One region of the Thalassospira sp. CH_XMU1448-2 genome, then DNA from elsewhere that is predicted to be linked to it. Evidence: riboswitches for the same ligand, from Rfam matches in the RefSeq annotation. Region 1 holds a riboswitch; each other region holds the start of a gene.

Region 1 (4,534 bases):
CGTGGATCAAACGATCCAACAAAGGATGGTGGTTTAACCCCGCCTCCTTGCGCGCTTAACGGCTGGTCATGCCCGAATAAATGACTCATGGCTTTGACGCTTCGGCTTTCAACCGTCTGGCAGCAATGTAATATGCGATCCCGAAGAACCCGAATATATAGCCAATACCCCCAAGAACCGACTGGAGATCATTCTTCTCCTTATAGGCGGTAATTTCGCGCCGAAGGGGCCGAAGTTCATCACGAACAATGGCGGCTATGGCTTCTTCCTGTTCTCGGCTTATCGCGACATTCCCGGAACGGCTTGAACCATCCGGGCCAGCTTGTTTTATGCTGGTTTTTTCATTTGCTCGCGATTGCGCTTCGCCCGTCAGCCCTGCCTGGTCGGACAAATCAGAAATGGCAAAGCCTGCCTCGGCGATGTGCCCGGCGCCCAGATCCGCCCGAAAGACCAGATCGACCTTCTCACTTGGCGTATAGATAAAAAATCCGTCCCCATCGGTCATGATCTGATCAATCTTGTTCCCCTGATTGTCAAACACCTCAACCACCGTATCGGCAGCCATATCTCCGTTGGAAAACCCGATTTCCCCTTCGACATTCGAACCACTTGGAAAGACAGACGCGATCACCTTATGCGCCTGAGCCCCATGCGCGCCGAACACAACCCCGGCTATAATGATCCCTGTGGCCAGCTTAGCCATTGTTGGCCTCATTTGCCTGTTCAGCAAGGATGATCGAGCTTTGCACCGCATATTCATTGGCCTGATCACCCGCCATCAGCAAGGCCGGTTTGACTTTCATGATCAGATACACGGCAGCGGCAGAAACAAAGCCTTCAACAGCCATGATCGGAATATGGGCAAAGAACACGAGTTTTGCGGCCGGAATGAACGAATCCCCGCTCAGCGTCAGGGAAATCGCCACAAACAACGTTGTCAACGAGATAGAAAGTGCCCCGGCAATGCCGCCCCAAACAGCAGCAGCCGTCGGGTTGCTGCGCGCAACGACACCACGGAACATGAATCCGGCAATCACAGCCGGGAAGGCAATATTGACCGTATTGACCCCAAGAACCGTAAGACCGCCAAATCCGAAGAAAATCGCCTGTAACAACAGCCCGACAAAAAGTGCGGGAAATGCCGTCCAACCAAGAACAAGACCGGCAAGGCCGCTCATGATCAGATGAACACTTGAGGGGCCCACCGGGACGTGAATAAGCGAGGCCACAAAAAACGTTGCCGACAGCACACCGGTTGCCGGAATTTTATCGATCGGCAGCTTGCGCAACCCAAGACCAAGCCCGGCAACCGCAAGAACCCCGCCCCCAATCAGAACTTCAGGAGCCAGTGCCCCGTCCACAATATGCATCTGTTTTTGTCCCCACGCCTATTTCACATCATAGGCACGAACCCACAGGACTGCATCCTGAGAAAGCTCTTTACCGTCGAATTCTTTATCAGGGCCACTGCCAAGTGCCGCAAACCCCCAAAACCCGGCTTTGGGAATACCGAAGGTGAAATAGCCGTTTTCATCAGTAAGCGCCACAATAGCCCCACCGGGCATTGGTTTTGCAGTTGGCTCCTTCGGTCGGCCATTTGCCATATCCGGTTCGGCAGCCATGTATTCAACTTCCACCTCGACACCGGAAACCGGCTGCCCGTCACTCAGAACACGACCACTAAAAGTCGACCCGGCGACGATGTTGGTCGGTCTGTTTAGCGGCAAAATTTCCGTTTTCAGCCCTTGTGCTTCCATCCAGTCCGTCGGAATTTCATTCCGGTTCACATAGGATTTTGTAATCTGCTGGATATAGATATCTTCGCTTTGTTCGTAATATGGCGCAGGCACAACCACCATGACGTAATCGCCACTGCGTTTGAGTGTCAGCGTGCCATCAAATGCCGCCGCCGAGTTCTCAGACCCGGTAAACGTCGTCGGAGAAAGCGTTGATTCCAAATCGATCTTTTCACCACGATGAATGACGAAGAACTCAATCGGATTGGCCATATCCATGACATGTCCGTTTTCAAACGGATGCCAGAAGATCAGCTTTACCGGAACATCACCAGCAACGACCTGATTGACTTCCGGAGTATATACCAACTGGAAATGGGCCTGTGCGGCCAATGGCATCAATATAAAACAGGCGCTTGCAACAGCGCACCTGCCAACGGTCTTAAACATATAATCGTCTCTTCCACGAACGATGCATACCGGGCAACTGCCCGACACGCAGTGTTAGGATAAAGAACGATAGGATGGCTGGAAGCAAGATACCGGTTAAACAAGACCGCATTTTCCCTGCAACCTGACGCTCACCCCGGCGTCCAACAGTTCAGCACCAGACAAGCCGTGTCTGGCAGTCAAAGGCAGGTCTCCTGGCTCACGGTTTTAAAAGCATTACGCCTTCCCGGTTCTCACCAGTGGCATGTGTAATGCTCGGACCGCTTACAGTTGCGGGGGCAGCCGTGGCATTGTCGTAACGCACCACGTTCCCTTTTAAGCCAATCCCGAAGGATCAGCACCCAAGACACAGGCATAATCCATGTCGGGATCATAACTGTCAACTCTTTGCCAAACCATTGGCCCACTATCTTTCGGATAGCATAACTTGACCGGTTGTTTGCCGCTGGCAAAAATTGCTTAACACACCGTATAACCATACGAAATGCATTCTGTTTAAGGGCTAAACGACATGAAACCTGAAACTGTTCTGGACTTCTGGTTCAAGGAACTTGATCAAAAACAGTGGTTTATCAAGGATACCTCACTTGACGCCCACATTTCCGAACGGTTTTCGGACTTCCACACTGCGGCGCATGCAGGTGAACTCTATTCCTGGCGCGCGACTGCAAATGGCCGTCTGGCTGAGATCATTGTTCTTGACCAGTTTTCGCGAAACATGTTCCGCGACCAGCCGCAATCTTTTGCATCGGATACCGTGGCCCTGATACTGGCACAGGAAGCCGTGGCAAATGGAACGGACAAGAAACTGTCCAACGCGCAAGAGCGTGCATTTCTTTACATGCCCTATATGCATTCGGAATCTGAACTGATCCACGAAATCGCACTGGAACTGTTTGCCCAACCGGGTCTTGAGCATAACTACGAGTTCGAGATCAAACACAAAAGGATCATTGACCGTTTTGGCCGTTACCCGCATCGCAACGAGATTCTCGGGCGTGTATCCACCCCCGAAGAGCTGGCATTCCTCAAAGAACCGAATTCTTCGTTCTAAAATGCAAAAAGGGACGGCAACCCGTCCCTTTTCTTTTGATCAGATGTGATGAGCTAGCAGTCAGCTATTAGCCGACATTGCGATCGCGTTTGTCCCACCATTCCTGAACCAACCTTTCGGCTTCGTCGATATAATCTGCCTTGCCTGCCAGGAATGCCGCCATTGCAGCACTCCCTTTGATCCGTGCTTCGGCACCAGAATCTTCGACATCTCCGCGCCAGACTGAAAGGAAATGTTTCAGGGTTACCGGACTTTGCTCGTCGAGCTCTTTTTCCGTTTTGGACAGCATCGCAGGCCATCTGACGTCGCAAAGCTCACCGTTATCTAGCATGCGCAGGTCGACATGCTTGAAAGGCGTACGTTCTGCCTCACCGCCACCGCCCTTGATCACGCCGATCCGTGGAAGTTCAAGCAACTTCCCGGTTTCACGATGCACATCAAGAAAGGCCGGATGAAATACACCTAGGAAAGCCGCACGCGCCTGTAACGGATTAAGCAACCGCAGTAATGTATTGACCGGGCTTCGCAAACCCAGCAACGACCGCAAGCCGATCAGTTCCTGCAATTTCGGGTGCATGTGCCGCAATGGCAGATATGCGAACCCTTGGGCAGCAATATCTGATCTTGCTTCTTCTGCGGACATCGCGATTGGCAGTTTCAAGGCCTTGATCGCAGCTTCGGTGCCAACACCATTGACCAGATGGGAATTATATCCATGCATCAGGACCGGCACACCATTCTGCGACAACAAATGTGCCGAAAGTACAAACCAGGGCAAGCCGCGTGTACGCCCCGCCGCATAAGACGGCCAATCGAGCATCGGTCGCCCTTCTGCACCAGCGTCCTGACCATCATCCGGGTCAAGTCGGGCGGCCTTGCGAACAGCTTCGATCATGCCCGCAAGTTCATCGGGCGTTTCTGCCCGATAGCGCAGCATCAATAAGAAAGCCCCCAGTTGAATGGGTTCAACCTCGTCGCGCAGGATCATGGAGAAAGCGTCAAAAGCTTCCTCACGGGTCAGACTGCGTGAACGGCCCGGCCCCCGAAAGAATGTTCTCAAATACCCGGAAAACGGATGTGCCTCGGGCAGATGATTGTCATCCTCGAGCTGTTCAAGATGCTCGTCGGTCATTAGTTATCACCGAAATAGTTTGTGTTATTGGTCATGAACGCGGGTAAAGACCCACTCCGTCTCACTCGACAGGTCATCCTGATAGCAATAGCCATCAAGCTTGAACTTCTTCAAATCCTGCGGATTTTCCAGTCGATTGTCGATCATGTATCGTGCCATCAT
Region 2 (4,534 bases), on a different contig from region 1:
TGAGGTTGCCAAGCAACCAGAACATTATGCCGCGTGCCTCGTCTGCGGTCGCGGCCTTGGTGACGATGAATGATGTCAGCGCGTTAAAAAGTTGTGATCCGGCAACACCGGCCAGAATAATTGCCCCGGCACTCCGTCCCGCCGGAATAGCCAAAAGCGCAACAAATCCGAATGCCACCAGTGCACCGACAAAGGCCCCAAGGGACAGGGATACCATCCCCGCACCAAAACCAAGGATCGCAACACTGACCGCACCGGTCGATGCACCTGCCGAAATACCCAGCAAATAGGGATCGGCCAGACTGTTGCGCAACAGCGCCTGCAAAACCGCACCTGACAACGCCAGCGATGCACCACAAGCGGCGGCCACAAGCGCCCTTGATATGCGGTAATTCCAGATGATCCCCCCATCAATCGGATCAACGTCGAAACCGGCATTCCAGATGTGATTGGCAATGGTGTGAAGAACCGTGCCAAGGGGGATTTCCGTTTCCCCCTTGGCTGCGGCAATCGCAATCACACCGATCAGCAAGACCAGTGCGAAAAAAACCGCACCGGTTCGCACAAGATATGCCCGTCCCGCCCGTCTTTGTGCAGGCGGATGAACTGGCGTTTTTTCAAACATTGAATTCTCCGGGCATATCGAACGCCTTTGCCTTATGCGATCAGTTCGAAGCACTTAGTCGTTCGACGGCCTCGGCCAGTGTTTCAATCCCCTCGATCAGGCGGATTGTCGGATCCATCGACTGGGCATCCATCACAACGATATTGCCGTTTTTCACCGCCTTCATCTGGCTTGTGACAGGGTCGGTTTTCAGGAAGTCCATTTTGACCTGCCAGTCATCTGCCGGGAAACGGCGACGCCCCATCTTGCCGATCACGATGATATCGGGATTGGCACGTGCAATGGTTTCCCATCCAACGGTCGGCCATTCTTCCGGACTATCGATGATGTTGGTGACCCCAAGTTTGCCTGCGATATAACCCGCTGCGCCATTTTTACCAGCCACATAGGGATCGCTTTTGATCTCGGCACTCGAAAACCAGAAAACGGCAGATACATTATCATGTCCGCTTGCCTTCACCTGTTCCAGCGACCGGGCTTCGCGGGCCTGTAGTTTGGCAATCAGGGCTTCGCCGCGATCCTCGACATCAAAGATCTGCGCAAGATCGGTGATCTCCTGATAAATCAGGTTCATGGTAAAATCGTCATGGCGGACACCGTCGCCGCCACCCGTATTGTCCTTGCCGACGCAATCGGCCGGTGCGGTATAAACCGGAATGGAAAGTTCGTTGAACTGCTCGGTGGTTCCGACAATCCCCTTGGGACCGACATGCCATTGATACTGGGTGGCAACCAGTTGCGGCTTTTGCGCAACCACGGTTTCAAATCCCGGATCATTATCAGCCAGACGCGGAACGGTTGCGTTCACATCCTTGAATTCATCCATAACCGGGCCAAACCAGACACCGGTCCCTTTGACCTTGTCGGCAAGTCCGAGTGAATAAAGGATTTCTGTTGTGCTTTGCCCAAGGGACACGACGCGGTCCGGTGCAGAATCAAACTGAAGTACGGTCCCGCAATTGCGGATCTGAAGCGGATATTCGGTTGCAGATACACTTGCGGCAGATGCCATAGAACCAGCGGCAAACACCCCGACCGCCAGCGCACGTTTATAGTGATTGATCACTTCGACTTCCTTTCACCGATGCACTGGCCAGGATCAGGTTTCCCTGCTCCAAACACAGCACACCACAAATGTTATGTTATAACATAACGATCACGTTTCTACTGTCAAGGGACTGGCAAAAGTGTCGGGAAATGGCGGAAGATGTCGGGGTCAGAGCTCAGGTCAAACCTTGGCGAGCTCCCGAAGACCGGGACATAAGCCGACATTCTCCGGGGCACCCCGCCCGGTCCGTCGCATTCATGTCGGCAGGTCTCCTGGCTCGCGGGTCATCATGCTTTTCCTGGCCTTCCCGGGTTGGTTCCCAGTGGCATTGGTCAGAAAAACACTCACCGCCTACAGTTGCGGGGGCAGCTTCGGTTAATGACCTGTTTGACAGGTCACGTCGAATTCCCTTTATCCGATATCCGGATACCGACATCTGACGGTTAGATTAAACCAAAATGCCGGTCAAGGAAATTGGCCAATCACCAGTGGCATTTATGCAAGGGTCCATGCATAAAAAGCAGTCGACACGACCTTGAATTTGCCATGTTTCATCCCGATTACCTCCACACTGTCCGGTATCCTTGCCCGACACGTGAAACCATTGGAACATGATGCAAATGACGACTTCTGTGGAACGCAGACGCTTTTTGAAATCCATCGCGGCAGCCGGGCTGATCCTGCCGGGGCTGTCGATCTATCAAACGGCATTGGCAGAAGTTCCGGGGCTTGATCTTGGCAATCCCCAACCGTTCGAGTTTGCCGATCTGATTGCGCGCACCAAATCCATGGCGCAGGCCGCATATGAGCCCCCCGTGGCTCCGAACCCGGAAATTGTCGGGCGGATTGACTATGACACCCATGGCAAGCTTCACTACAAACGCGATCATTCGCCGTTTTCCGACGGGTCGGGCACCTATCCGGTGACCTTTTTCCATCTGGGCATGTATTTCGCCAAACCGGTCCATATGTATCTTTTGGAAAACGGTGCAGCACGCGAAGTTATCTATAAGCCCGATTACTTTGACATGCCCGAAGACAGCATTGCCCGCCAGTTACCGCCAAACAGCGGCTTTGCCGGTTTCCGCCTGCATGAAAACCAGTCGCGTGATGACTGGAAGACCCAGGACTGGGCAGCATTCCTTGGCGCATCCTATTTCCGGGCAATCGGTGATGAAGGACAATATGGCCTGTCTGCGCGCGGGATTGCCGTGAATACGGCAACTTCGGTGCCCGAAGAGTTTCCGGACTTCCGGCAGTTCTTTATCGAACCTGCAAAAAATGCCGAAGACCCGGTGACGATCTATGCCCTTCTGGATGGGCCAAGTATCACGGGTGCGTATAAATTCCTGCTCTATCGTGGTCAGGGCGTGACCATGGATGTGGAAAAGCATCTGTTTGTTCGCCGCGATATCGAACGCCTTGGCATCGCACCGCTGACCAGCATGTTCTGGTATTCCGAACAGAACAAATCATTCCGCTTTGACTGGCGCCCGGAAGTCCATGACAGCGATGGTCTTGAACTTTGGACAGGAAGCGGTGAACGTATCTGGCGACAGCTCAACAATCCCGAAACGATCCGCGCATCGGCCTTTGCCGATCATAATCCGCGCGGCTTTGGCCTGATGCAGCGTGACCGCGATGTGAAGAACTATCTCGATGGCGTACGCTATCACCGTCGCCCCAGCCTGTGGGTCGAACCCAAAGGTGACTGGAATGATGGTGCCGTGCAGCTGATCGAAATCCCGACGGATGACGAGATTCACGACAACATCGCGGCGTTCTGGGTGCCCAATGGCCCGGCCAGGGCAGGTAATTCCTATGCGTTCAAATACCGCCTGCACTGGCAGGCACATAACCCGTTCCCGGTTGCGGAACTGGCGCGTGCGACAGCGACCCGCATGGGTCGTGGTGGTGAACCGGGCACCAATCGCCCAAGAGACGAAATCAAGTTTTCCGTCGAGTTCGAGGGCGATATTCTTGGAACCCTTGCCTATGGCGAGTTCCCCGAAATCGTGGTGTCGACATCACGCGGTGAAATCACCCGCACCAAGATCGAACCGATCATGGATACCCGCATCTGGCGCGCAGCCTTTGACCTTAAGGCCGCTGGCACCGATCCGGTTGATCTGCGCATGTATCTCAAACGCGGTGATGGACCGCTCAGTGAAACCTGGATGTATCAGCACCTGCCCGCCGTCGGCAACCAGCATCAGGGCTGATGAGGTCAATCATCCCGTGTTCTCGCAACCCGGATGGATGCCCGATCAATAGGTGACAGTTTCACCGGTTCGGGCATCCCCGTTTTGGCCAAGGATCGCCATGACATCACGCATCGGAGGAGCCCCGAACATCCGGGCATATTCGCGACTGAATTGTGATGCGCTTTCATAGCCGACCTCATAGGCGGCACTTGCCGCATCCTTCATTTCTGCCAGCATGATCTGACGTGCTGTCGTCAGGCGGAGCCGCTTTTGATATTGCAGCGGGCTCATCGCGGTGACCTGTTTGAAATGATGGTGGAAGGATGACGGGCTCATATTGGCGTAATCGGCCAGCTCTTCGATCCTGAGCGGCTTGTCGAAATTATCCTTCATCCGTCGAAGGACGGCAGATATCCGCTGCATGTTGCTGCCACCAATCGCAAGCCCGGCGATCAGGGCCCCCTTTCCGGTGCGCAACAGGCGGTAATGCACCTCGCGCATCAGAAGCGGCAACATCACCGCAACATCATCTGGACGTTCGAGCAGCTCGACCACCCGAAGGACGGCATCAATCAGACTTTCGGTCGTTTGTTCCACAAACAGTCCACGCGCACTTTCACCCTCTGTCCCGATTTTAAGATCCATGTTGGTGACAAG
Region 3 (4,534 bases), on a different contig from region 1:
GGTTTTGTTCAAAACCACCATATCCGCGCAATGAAGCTGTTCTTCAAACAGTTCTTCAAGCGGGCTTTCATGGTCAAGATTTTCATCAGCCTCGCGCTGTGCCTGAACCGCATGATGGTCATGGGCAAACAGACCGTCGCGCAGGGCCGCGCCATCAAGAACCGCAACCACCCCGTCCACGGTCACACGCGACCGGACTTCCGGCCAGTTAAACGCCTTGACCAGCGGTTTCGGCAAAGCCAGACCAGATGTTTCAATCACGATGTGATCAGGCGGTGTTTCGCGATCAATCAGCCCGCGAATGGTCGGCAGGAAATCATCTGCGACCGTGCAGCAGATGCACCCGTTTGCCAGTTCAACGACATCATCCTCGGCACAACCTTCGATGCCGCAGCCATTGATGATGCCACGATCAACACCAAGATCGCCAAATTCATTGATGATCAGGGCGATACGTTTGCCATTGGCATTTTCCAGCATGTTGCGGATCATGGTTGTCTTGCCCGCACCCAGAAAACCGGTGATAACCGTTGCCGGGATTTTTCCCAATTGCGCCATCTTATAAATCCTTAAAAATCAATATATTAACTTGTTATTTGACCTGCATCGGGATGCCTGCGACCACCAGTGTCACCCGATCAACCAGTTCAGCGATGCGTTGATGCAGCCGTCCGGCATGGTCACGAAAGGTCCGCGCCATTGCATTTTCCGGAACAATGCCGAAACCGACTTCGTTTGATACCAGCAAAACCGGAATCTTCAATGTCGGGATCAGTTCGCAAAGCTGATCAAATTCCGCATCAATGTCACGATCTTCAAGCATCAGATTGGTCAGCCACAAGGTCAGGCAATCAACCAGAACCGGCTTTGCGCCCGTTCGGTTGCAGGTTGCAAGCGTGCCACAAAGATCAAGGGGTTCCTCAATCGTTTGCCAAAGATCGCCGCGCGACTGTTTGTGAAGGTCGATGCGGTTGGCCATTTCATCATCCCATGCCCGACCCGTCGCGACATAAATCCCGCCACCGGCATGATTGATGATGTTTTCGGCAAACCGACTTTTACCCGATCGTGCACCGCCAAGGATCAGGTGCATCCCGCCAAGCGGGTCATTTTGGGTCATTGTCTGTTCCTCGCCATGGCCTCCCACCGAGGCCCGATTGCGTCGCCACCGGTTCTTGACTGGTGACACCTTCGGCTGGTTTCCTGGCTGCGGGCATGAAAGCAATCCGCCTTCCCGGTTTCCCGGTGGCTGATGAACGACCTTGCGTCCATCTGGATCACCCAACCCGATACAGTTGCGGGGGCAGCATCGGCATCGCACCGATTTCCCATCACCGAACGGTGCGCCGAACCTAACAGGTTTGGTTCCGAACCCAAAGGGCATTCTCCAATTGGCGAAGCACCCTAATCGAAAGGTCAGTATTTGTAAGAATTGTCTTCTTGAGGGGAGCCCTCCTTTAAGAGAACATAATATTATCACGCTGGAATTAGAGTGAGACAAAATCACCTTCCAGTGGGATCGCCGGGACAAAAACCATCATAACCCGGTGTGCCACAGAAAAAATGTGGCAACTGAATCTTGGGGTTAACTGGAATTTTTCATAATCAGATGGCAGTTTCTGCACAACTATCGAAAATCCGAAAACCGAACACGCCAAGCTGGGTTACATCGTCCCGAAAGGATATGTGGCTTGGCTTGCTTGAACGTTTGAACTCTGAAAATCGCGCGTTTCAGACCTTCTTGCACGAATATGCGACGGATTCAGAGATCACGCTTTCGCGACGTGATGTTCGCAACATCTTTGCGCTTGATGCCTCCAAGGGCGTGATTGGAACCATTATCTGGTCCCATTCCCGAGGCATCCGTGTGAATGCATTGTCGCTGCTTGTCCGCGACCTTCCGACATTGATTACCCTGATGTCGATTTCCGATTTCGGCGAAGAGGAACTGAACGAATTGCTGGCCCAGCCGGGCATTTCGGTTCCGACCGCAAGCAAGATGCTCTCGGCCTGCGGCAAGACCTATTGCGGCATGCCAGCAGCCATTATCGACGACAATGTTATTCAGGTGATTGAAAATACGGCATTGTCCGAAGATTTTCCGAATGTTGCCAATTTGCGCAACAAGTCGCGCAGCCGTCCGATGCCCTATTATGAGGCCTATCTTCAGGACGTGACCGCGATCTGCGAAAAGTATGACATTTCGGCAGATCTACTCGATCGATATCTGGCCGAACAGGCTTTTGACGATCTTTCCCCAAAAGCAGAACTACAATCGGCCTGAACGCGACCATCCGGAAATCGATCCGGCCAGAACCAGAAACGGCATCATCTCAAACGGGATAGATGCCATTTCTGGTTCTGCAGGGCCGAGATGGTGACACCGCAGTTTCCGGTTTTAGTAAGTTTGATTAACACCGGTGATCCGCCAGCCGGGCTGATCAACCCCGTCAATATATTCAAGCTTGGTCAGGCTCAGCGTATCAATATGAAATGACAGGGCCGCCTCAAGCGACAAGCCAAGGGCATTGGCCATGATCGCCCGGATCGTTCCGCCATGAATGACCGCAACGATATCGCGCCCGGCCCAGTATCGGTTCAAACGATTGAAAATCGGACCAACCCGGTCGACCACATCGGCGAAGCTTTCGCCATTGGGTGGTTGCTGACGGGCGAAATCGGTCCAGAACTGCGTGGTTTCACCTTTGGGAAGATCATTCCAGTGCTGCAGTTCCCACGCGCCGAAATGCTGTTCGGAAAAGCCGCTTTCGCGCGTTGGCACAACGTCTTCGTCAATAACTTCCTGAAGCTTGAGCGCGGTATCAAGAGTCCGGGAAAGATGACTTGTGACCCAGACCGCATCGCGCGGTAAATGGCGGGCGACTGCACGTAATTTCTTTTCATCAGACAAATCAGCGGGCATGTCGCTGCGGCCGTAAACCAGACGTTCCGGGTTCTCGACCGGGGCATGTCGCACCAGCCACCAGCGCGTTGTTTCAGCTTTGATCATATATTCCTCAGACCAATCGGGCTTTGGCGATGAAGGATCGCAAACGCTGTCATCTTACCATCATGCCATGGTCATCGCTGCGATAAATCCGATACCGGCAAACAGCTCTGCACAGATTTGCGTTGCACCCAAAACGTCGCCTGTTTGCCCGCCAATCTGCCATTTGGCAACCAGCCGGACCAGACAAATGGCAAGGGCAACGCCGCAACTAACCGCAAGCGTTGCAACAATGCCGGAAAGGACGAGAACAATCGCAGCCGCAATCGCAAATCCGATCAGGATCGGCAGCCCGTCGGGCCGTCCGGCCCCCTTGCCCAGACCATTATCGCGCGCCGGGGGCAGGATACGCATCATAACCGGTATGGCGGCACGTGAAATTACCGCGACAACCAGGAAAATAACCGCCCCCTGGCCCATATCCGCAGCCGCCATAATCAGGGTCAGACGCAATGCCAGACCAAGTATCAAGGCAACCACGCCATAAGTACCAACCGTACTGTCGCGCATGATTTCCAGTTTGCGGGCCTGATCGACACCACCGCCAAAACCGTCTGCGCAATCGGCAAGACCGTCTTCATGCATGGCCCCGGTCAATAGCACCATGGACGCAACTGCAAAGATTGCAAATATGACCGCATTTCCGGTCAGGTAATGGGCCAGCATGGCAGGAAGCAAAGCAAATCCGGCCAGCACCAGACCAACAAGCGGCCAGCACCAGACTGATCGTGCAATCATGACAGGACGAAAGTCATCAATATGGTAAACCGGCACCCGGCTCAGCAAAGCCATGGCCCGCCAGAAGTCGGTCAAAACAGATGTATCTGCGATGGTTTCGCGGCCAAATTCCTTTGACTTCGCATCCGGTCGATCTGTGCTTTGCATATTTGTTTCGTTTTGGTTATGATCTTCGGGCACCGTCAAATTCCGATATTCGAACTGGCATTCTGTTGCACATGGGCCTAGTTTGAGGCCGATTTCCCCGGCGCCTGTCATCCTGCCATCTGATGGAAGCTGCCCCGCACCGGGAAACCAGAAACCTGATGAACAGCAAGACGCACCATTTGATTGGTTTCTGAACCTAGTCCTTACCATCTCAGAAGCCAAGCGGAACACGCTTTCGACGAAATGCCGCCAGCCGGAGACCAATATGTTCAATGCCAAGCACCCGCCCCAAAACCTTGATGAGATCCGCACCCTTCTAGCTGAATTGCCCGGTGTGGATAGCGACGCACAGGCAGCGGTACTCGAACGCGAACCGACCCTGACCAAGCCGGCCGGATCGCTTGGGCGACTGGAAGAATTCAGCTTGTGGCTTGCAGGTTGGCAGGGAACATCGCGTCCGCGCATGTCGCGTCCACGCGTTACGGTCTTTGCCGGAAGCCACGGTGTGGTCGCGCAGGGAGTTTCGGCCTTTCCGCCAAGTGTGAACCAGCAGATGGTCGAAAACTTCATCAATGGCGGGGCGGCCATCAACCAGATTTGCAAATCGGTTGATGCGGAATTGCGGGTGATGGAAGTTGCCCT
Region 4 (4,534 bases), on a different contig from region 1:
GAACCTGCATCCGAGAGTTCGCGCGGATCAGGCTCATTACACCTGCACGTGCAGGAACGTACTGGACAGTTGAAAGCGGGAAAGTTGTGTTTTTTGTCGTCATGGCTGTTCTTGCTGGTCGTCAAGCCGGGCGGACTTCAATGTCCGCCGGCTTGATTGATTGCGGGACAAATTAGCCGCGGATATTGACTTTGTTCTGGGCTGCGGCCTGCAGGATCATTGCGACAATCCGGTCGGCAATATCCTGGGCCTCGTTGCCCAGTGCATCGGCTTCTTCAATGCCGAATTTTTCACCGGATTTTTCGCGGGCATAGGTATCCTCAACCAGCGAAAGAAGTTCTTCGAAGCCTGATTTGATCCGGGTATCAAGATCGGGATTATCAGCGGAAACAACTGGCGAGATGGCGCTGAAATACATTTTTTTGCACCCGCCCATGATCCCCTGAACATCGGCAAGGCGGCTTTGCGCGACAAAGGCACCGACTTCTCCGGTGATGAACTGGGATTCCTTCCACTCACCGAAATAGTCGCCAACTGTTGGTGTCATTGTCACAACCGAGGTAAAGGCATCGTCACGGTTCGGCTTCCAGACCGACATGTCGCTATGCAATTTTTTGGCCCAGTGCGTCAGGGCCTGTGCCGCACCAAGTCCGAGATTGGCATCAAAAAGCATTTCTCCCGGTGCTTGTTTGCCATCGTCATTGAGGTCTGCGACCAGCTTGATATGGCTTTCCTCCATGCCCCAGAACAGGGGTTCCGTGATGCCGTGGAAAAGGTTTCCCGGCCGGGAAAGCACGGTTCCGTCAGGGAGCGTCAGATCGTATTGGGCGATATCCTCGCTTTCGGTTCCGGGATTGCCAGCATCAAGAATCAGGTCATATTTTGCGGTTTCAGGAATCCCGGCAACGATACCTTCAATGGTTTCATACTGGTTGGATGCTTCCAGCCAGAGTGTCCTGATATTTTGTATCTGCCCGGCCAGAACAGGGCCTTTGGCCTGCCAGGCAGCAGGATAGTTTCCATCATGTGATGCGATGATGTCGGCATAGGCAGACACTGCATTTTCAAGCAAGGTTGCCTGCGAGATCAGTCGTTCATTATGATCAAGAGTGAACTGTTTGACATTTTCAAGGCCCCTGATTTCCGCATCATCAGTTGCAAAGGCATTGCCCGAGATTGCAAGACACGATGCCAGTGCGGCGGTCAGAAGAACGGGTTTCTTGAACATATTCCTACCTTTCAGATCAAAAAATGGCGGTTGCGGTGAAACAGACGGGGTTGCGAATACGGCCCGCCTGTTTCGCCGAATAATCGGTGCGGGAATATTTGTGATAACAATTATCATTTGCGAAAAGAGGCGAACTTGATGCTGGTCAAGTCAAACCGGCCGGGCTTTTATCGCGCCAGGCGATTTGACGATGATCAAGTTCACGGGCTGGTGCAGGTGTCTTAATCCATCGGTTACCCGCATTGAGCGAAAGGTCACGGGGGTTGGATCAAGGTCCGTGGCCGTGGCCTTTTGCCTTTGGGGAATAGTGAGTTTTGCTAACGGAATGCGGTGAAAATCCGCAGCGGTCCCGCCGCTGTAACCGGTATGCTGCAAACAATGCCAGAGCGGCAGTCACTGAATGAGAAATCCATTCGGGAAGGCAGTTTGGAGCGTTCCGACCGGGAGCCAGAAGACGAGTAAAACACGTTTCAACAAGATTGTGTGCCGATGGAAAAGGTCATGGCAGAACTGCCGCAATCTTGCCTTTCCAGGAGAAGGTTGAATGTTGGAAACCCGTGCAAAGCACGAAAAGACAAATATTTCAGAGGGCATCCAGTCGCTTGATGATATCCGGGCGTTGCTCGGGTCATTGCCGATGGCCGATGAAGGGCCGGTGATCAAGGCACGGCAAAGGGACCTTGAACTGACAAAGCCGCGCGGCAGTCTGGGCAGACTTGAGGAAATTGTTTTCTGGTTGTGCCGATGGCAACAAAGTGACGTTCCGCAAATGGATTACCCGCAAGTTTGTGTCTTTGCAGGAAACCATGGAATTGTGCAGCATGATGTTTCTGCTTTTCCACCGTCCGTCACGGCATTGATGGTTGATAACTTTGCAAAGGGCGGGGCCGCGATCAATCAGTTCAGTACGGAACTTGGGGCCGAGGTGACAGTGCGAGCCCTTGATCTGGACTGTCCGACCCGTGATTTCACCGTTGAAGCAGCGATGAGCGAAGATGAATGCGTTGATGCTTTTCGTATCGGCATGGAGGCAGTGAACCCGGATGCCTCGTTCCTGTGTCCGGGGGAAATGGGGATCGGGAATACAACATCTGCTGCGGCAATTTGCCATATCATGTGGGATGGTACGCCGGGCGACTGGGTAGGATCGGGAACAGGTATCAACCGCGATCAGTACAAGCGGAAGATCAATATCGTGAAGCAGGCAAAAGCCTGCCACGATATGTCGGTGAAAGATGGTCTGGACGTTTTGCGCTGTGTCGGAGGCCGGGAAATCGTTGCGATGGCCGGGGCGATTATCGCCGCCCGGCTGTTAAACATTCCGGTTATGCTTGACGGGTTTATATGCAGTGCGGCAGCGGCCACACTGCATGAAACATCTTCCAAAAGCCTGATGCATTGCATGGTCGGGCATGGATCAGCGGAGCCGGGGCACAGGTTATTGCTGGACCGGATCAGAAAGCGTCCGTTGCTTGATCTTGACCTTCGTCTGGGCGAGGGCACCGGAGCCGTGCTTGCCGGGTTGATTGTCCGGGCTGCGGCACAGTGTCACAATAATATGGCAAGCTTCGGAGACATCGGGATCACTCGCGATACGCCATGTGAGAAGCAGGCTTAAAGGTATCAGGCCGACATCCTCTGGTCCGAAATATCGCCGGAGGATGTTGGCCTGAAAATATGTAAAGGCGTTACGCCGCGTCCGTTAAAGATGTGCTTGACCGGGCTGTTTGGGCCGCCCGGTCCTTTCGGATCATGTTGCGCAAGCGTTGCATGACATCAAGGTTGTTATGCTCCATGGCTTGCAAGGACTGAAGGGCAAGATCAAGTTGCCCCTGACGATAAAAGTTCACGGCTTTGCGGGCATTGTCGTGGACTTGGCGATGCGGGATTTCAAGCGCCTTGAAATCAACCATATCGGCAAAAAGACCGTGGCCACTGCCATCGTAATACCACTGCCCCAATCGGCAGTCGGTTTCCGGCGGAAAGTCTGCTTCGGTTGCATCCGATAACCCCATGAAAACCCGATAGACTGCAAGCTTGAGTTCAAGTTCTTCAAGGTTGGCTAGTTCTATTTCACTAAGAATGGCAGCCATCGACATTGCGGACTGTCCTTCGGTCGAAATATCAAGGATATGCTGGGTTCTTGTCAGAAGTGTATTGGCATCTGATTCCAGATCAGAAGCAGAGCCCGCATTGGTTTTCATGTCACGATCGGCACTATCGGCTTGTGACTGGATCTTACGAACCAGCTTGCCGATTTCCAAAGTTGCTTCGGTTGCGCGATTGGCCAATCCACGGACTTCGGTCGCGACAATCGCAAAGCCCTTTCCGGCTTCTCCGGCACGTGCGGCTTCGATGCTTGCATTGAATGCCAGGAGTTTGGTTTGACGCGACACATCATCAACCATCGAAAGAATAGAGCCGATTTGTCCGGCATTGTCATTTAGCGTGCTGATTTGTGCAGAGGCCGCACGGATGTGCTTGCTGATTTCTGTGATGTGCGATGACATGTTTTTCAGGCCGGTCTGGCTTTCACCGGATTGATGTCGGGCATCTTGATTGGCGCGACTGGTTTCAACCAGCAAGGCGGACAGGTCGGAAAAAGACTCGCGCACGGTAATCAGGGAGTCTCCAAAGGCAGCCAGATTTCCGAAAATGGATCGGGTGATCTTCTGTTCTTGTTCAAGCTCGGCGACACGCGCACGGAGAGCTTCCATTTCGTTTTCGCGGGAAAGGGAGGCCATATTGTTCTGGGCGGAAAGTGATTCGAACATAGCTGGTTTCCTTCGGTACATGTTCCGACATCTTTAAACATGTAAATAAAATACATGTTTAAAGATGTAATGTGAATACATGTTAAGGCATGGCAGCCTGTTTAAATTTGCAGGAACGCACTTATACGACGGGAAGCCGTGTTCCGCTTGAGGTGGTCAGTGTCTCACACTGACGGCGAGGATTGAGAAAACAACGAGGATAATTGGGCTTGTGGCTTTAAAAGGTCCGCCAGACTGTAACTGTCGAGAGTTCGATAGAAGGCATTGCTTGCTTCCATCAAGGCATGTCGCAGGAAACAGGCACTTTCGATCCGGCATTCACCGTGATGTGCGGGGTCAAAGCAGGCGACAAGCGCCATGTCCTGTTCTGTATCCCGAACAATCTTGCCAATGCCAATTTCCGAAGGGACGCGACCGAGTCTCATGCCGCCGCCCTTGCCCCGAACGGTTTCAATCACCCCTGTGCGGGCCTGATGGTGAACGATCTTCATCAGGTGATTGCGCGAAATCTCATAGGCATTGGCGATTTCAT

What was found. A riboswitch is a leader RNA that binds a small molecule or an ion and turns the genes downstream of it on or off. The one in region 1 is predicted to bind cobalamin.
Region 2: linked by a shared signal. The riboswitch ahead of WA318_RS14935 (ABC transporter substrate-binding protein) and the one ahead of WA318_RS10225 (DUF4198 domain-containing protein) in region 1 are both predicted to bind cobalamin.
Region 3: linked by a shared signal. The riboswitch ahead of cobU (bifunctional adenosylcobinamide kinase/adenosylcobinamide-phosphate guanylyltransferase) and the one ahead of WA318_RS10225 (DUF4198 domain-containing protein) in region 1 are both predicted to bind cobalamin.
Region 4: linked by a shared signal. The riboswitch ahead of cobT (nicotinate-nucleotide--dimethylbenzimidazole phosphoribosyltransferase) and the one ahead of WA318_RS10225 (DUF4198 domain-containing protein) in region 1 are both predicted to bind cobalamin.

The regions. Positions count from the first base shown of each region.
Region 1 is NZ_JAYMEA010000002.1:622,689-627,222, reverse strand. It holds gene cbiQ (cobalt ECF transporter T component CbiQ) at 1-89, opposite strand, end outside; gene WA318_RS10235 (cobalt ABC transporter permease) at 86-703, opposite strand; gene cbiM (cobalt transporter CbiM) at 696-1,370, opposite strand; gene WA318_RS10225 (DUF4198 domain-containing protein) at 1,389-2,186, opposite strand; cobalamin riboswitch at 2,354-2,546, opposite strand; gene WA318_RS10220 (DUF924 family protein) at 2,698-3,240, shown strand; gene WA318_RS10215 (glycosyl transferase family protein) at 3,308-4,372, opposite strand; gene yaaA (peroxide stress protein YaaA) at 4,397-4,534, opposite strand, start outside.
Region 2 is NZ_JAYMEA010000003.1:521,683-526,216, forward strand. It holds gene WA318_RS14930 (FecCD family ABC transporter permease) at 1-625, opposite strand, end outside; gene WA318_RS14935 (ABC transporter substrate-binding protein) at 666-1,691, opposite strand; cobalamin riboswitch at 1,919-2,122, opposite strand; gene WA318_RS14940 (glucan biosynthesis protein) at 2,294-3,895, shown strand; gene WA318_RS14945 (AraC family transcriptional regulator) at 3,941-4,534, opposite strand, start outside.
Region 3 is NZ_JAYMEA010000001.1:238,057-242,590, forward strand. It holds gene cobW (cobalamin biosynthesis protein CobW) at 1-558, opposite strand, end outside; gene cobU (bifunctional adenosylcobinamide kinase/adenosylcobinamide-phosphate guanylyltransferase) at 593-1,120, opposite strand; cobalamin riboswitch at 1,177-1,366, opposite strand; gene WA318_RS01095 (hypothetical protein) at 1,610-2,284, shown strand; gene WA318_RS01100 (histidine phosphatase family protein) at 2,399-3,010, opposite strand; gene cobS (adenosylcobinamide-GDP ribazoletransferase) at 3,071-3,892, opposite strand; gene cobT (nicotinate-nucleotide--dimethylbenzimidazole phosphoribosyltransferase) at 4,158-4,534, shown strand, end outside.
Region 4 is NZ_JAYMEA010000007.1:244,105-248,638, reverse strand. It holds gene WA318_RS20270 (hypothetical protein) at 1-103, opposite strand, end outside; gene WA318_RS20265 (imelysin family protein) at 173-1,228, opposite strand; cobalamin riboswitch at 1,551-1,684, shown strand; gene cobT (nicotinate-nucleotide--dimethylbenzimidazole phosphoribosyltransferase) at 1,773-2,846, shown strand; gene WA318_RS20255 (methyl-accepting chemotaxis protein) at 2,917-4,002, opposite strand; gene WA318_RS20250 (RrF2 family transcriptional regulator) at 4,167-4,534, opposite strand, start outside.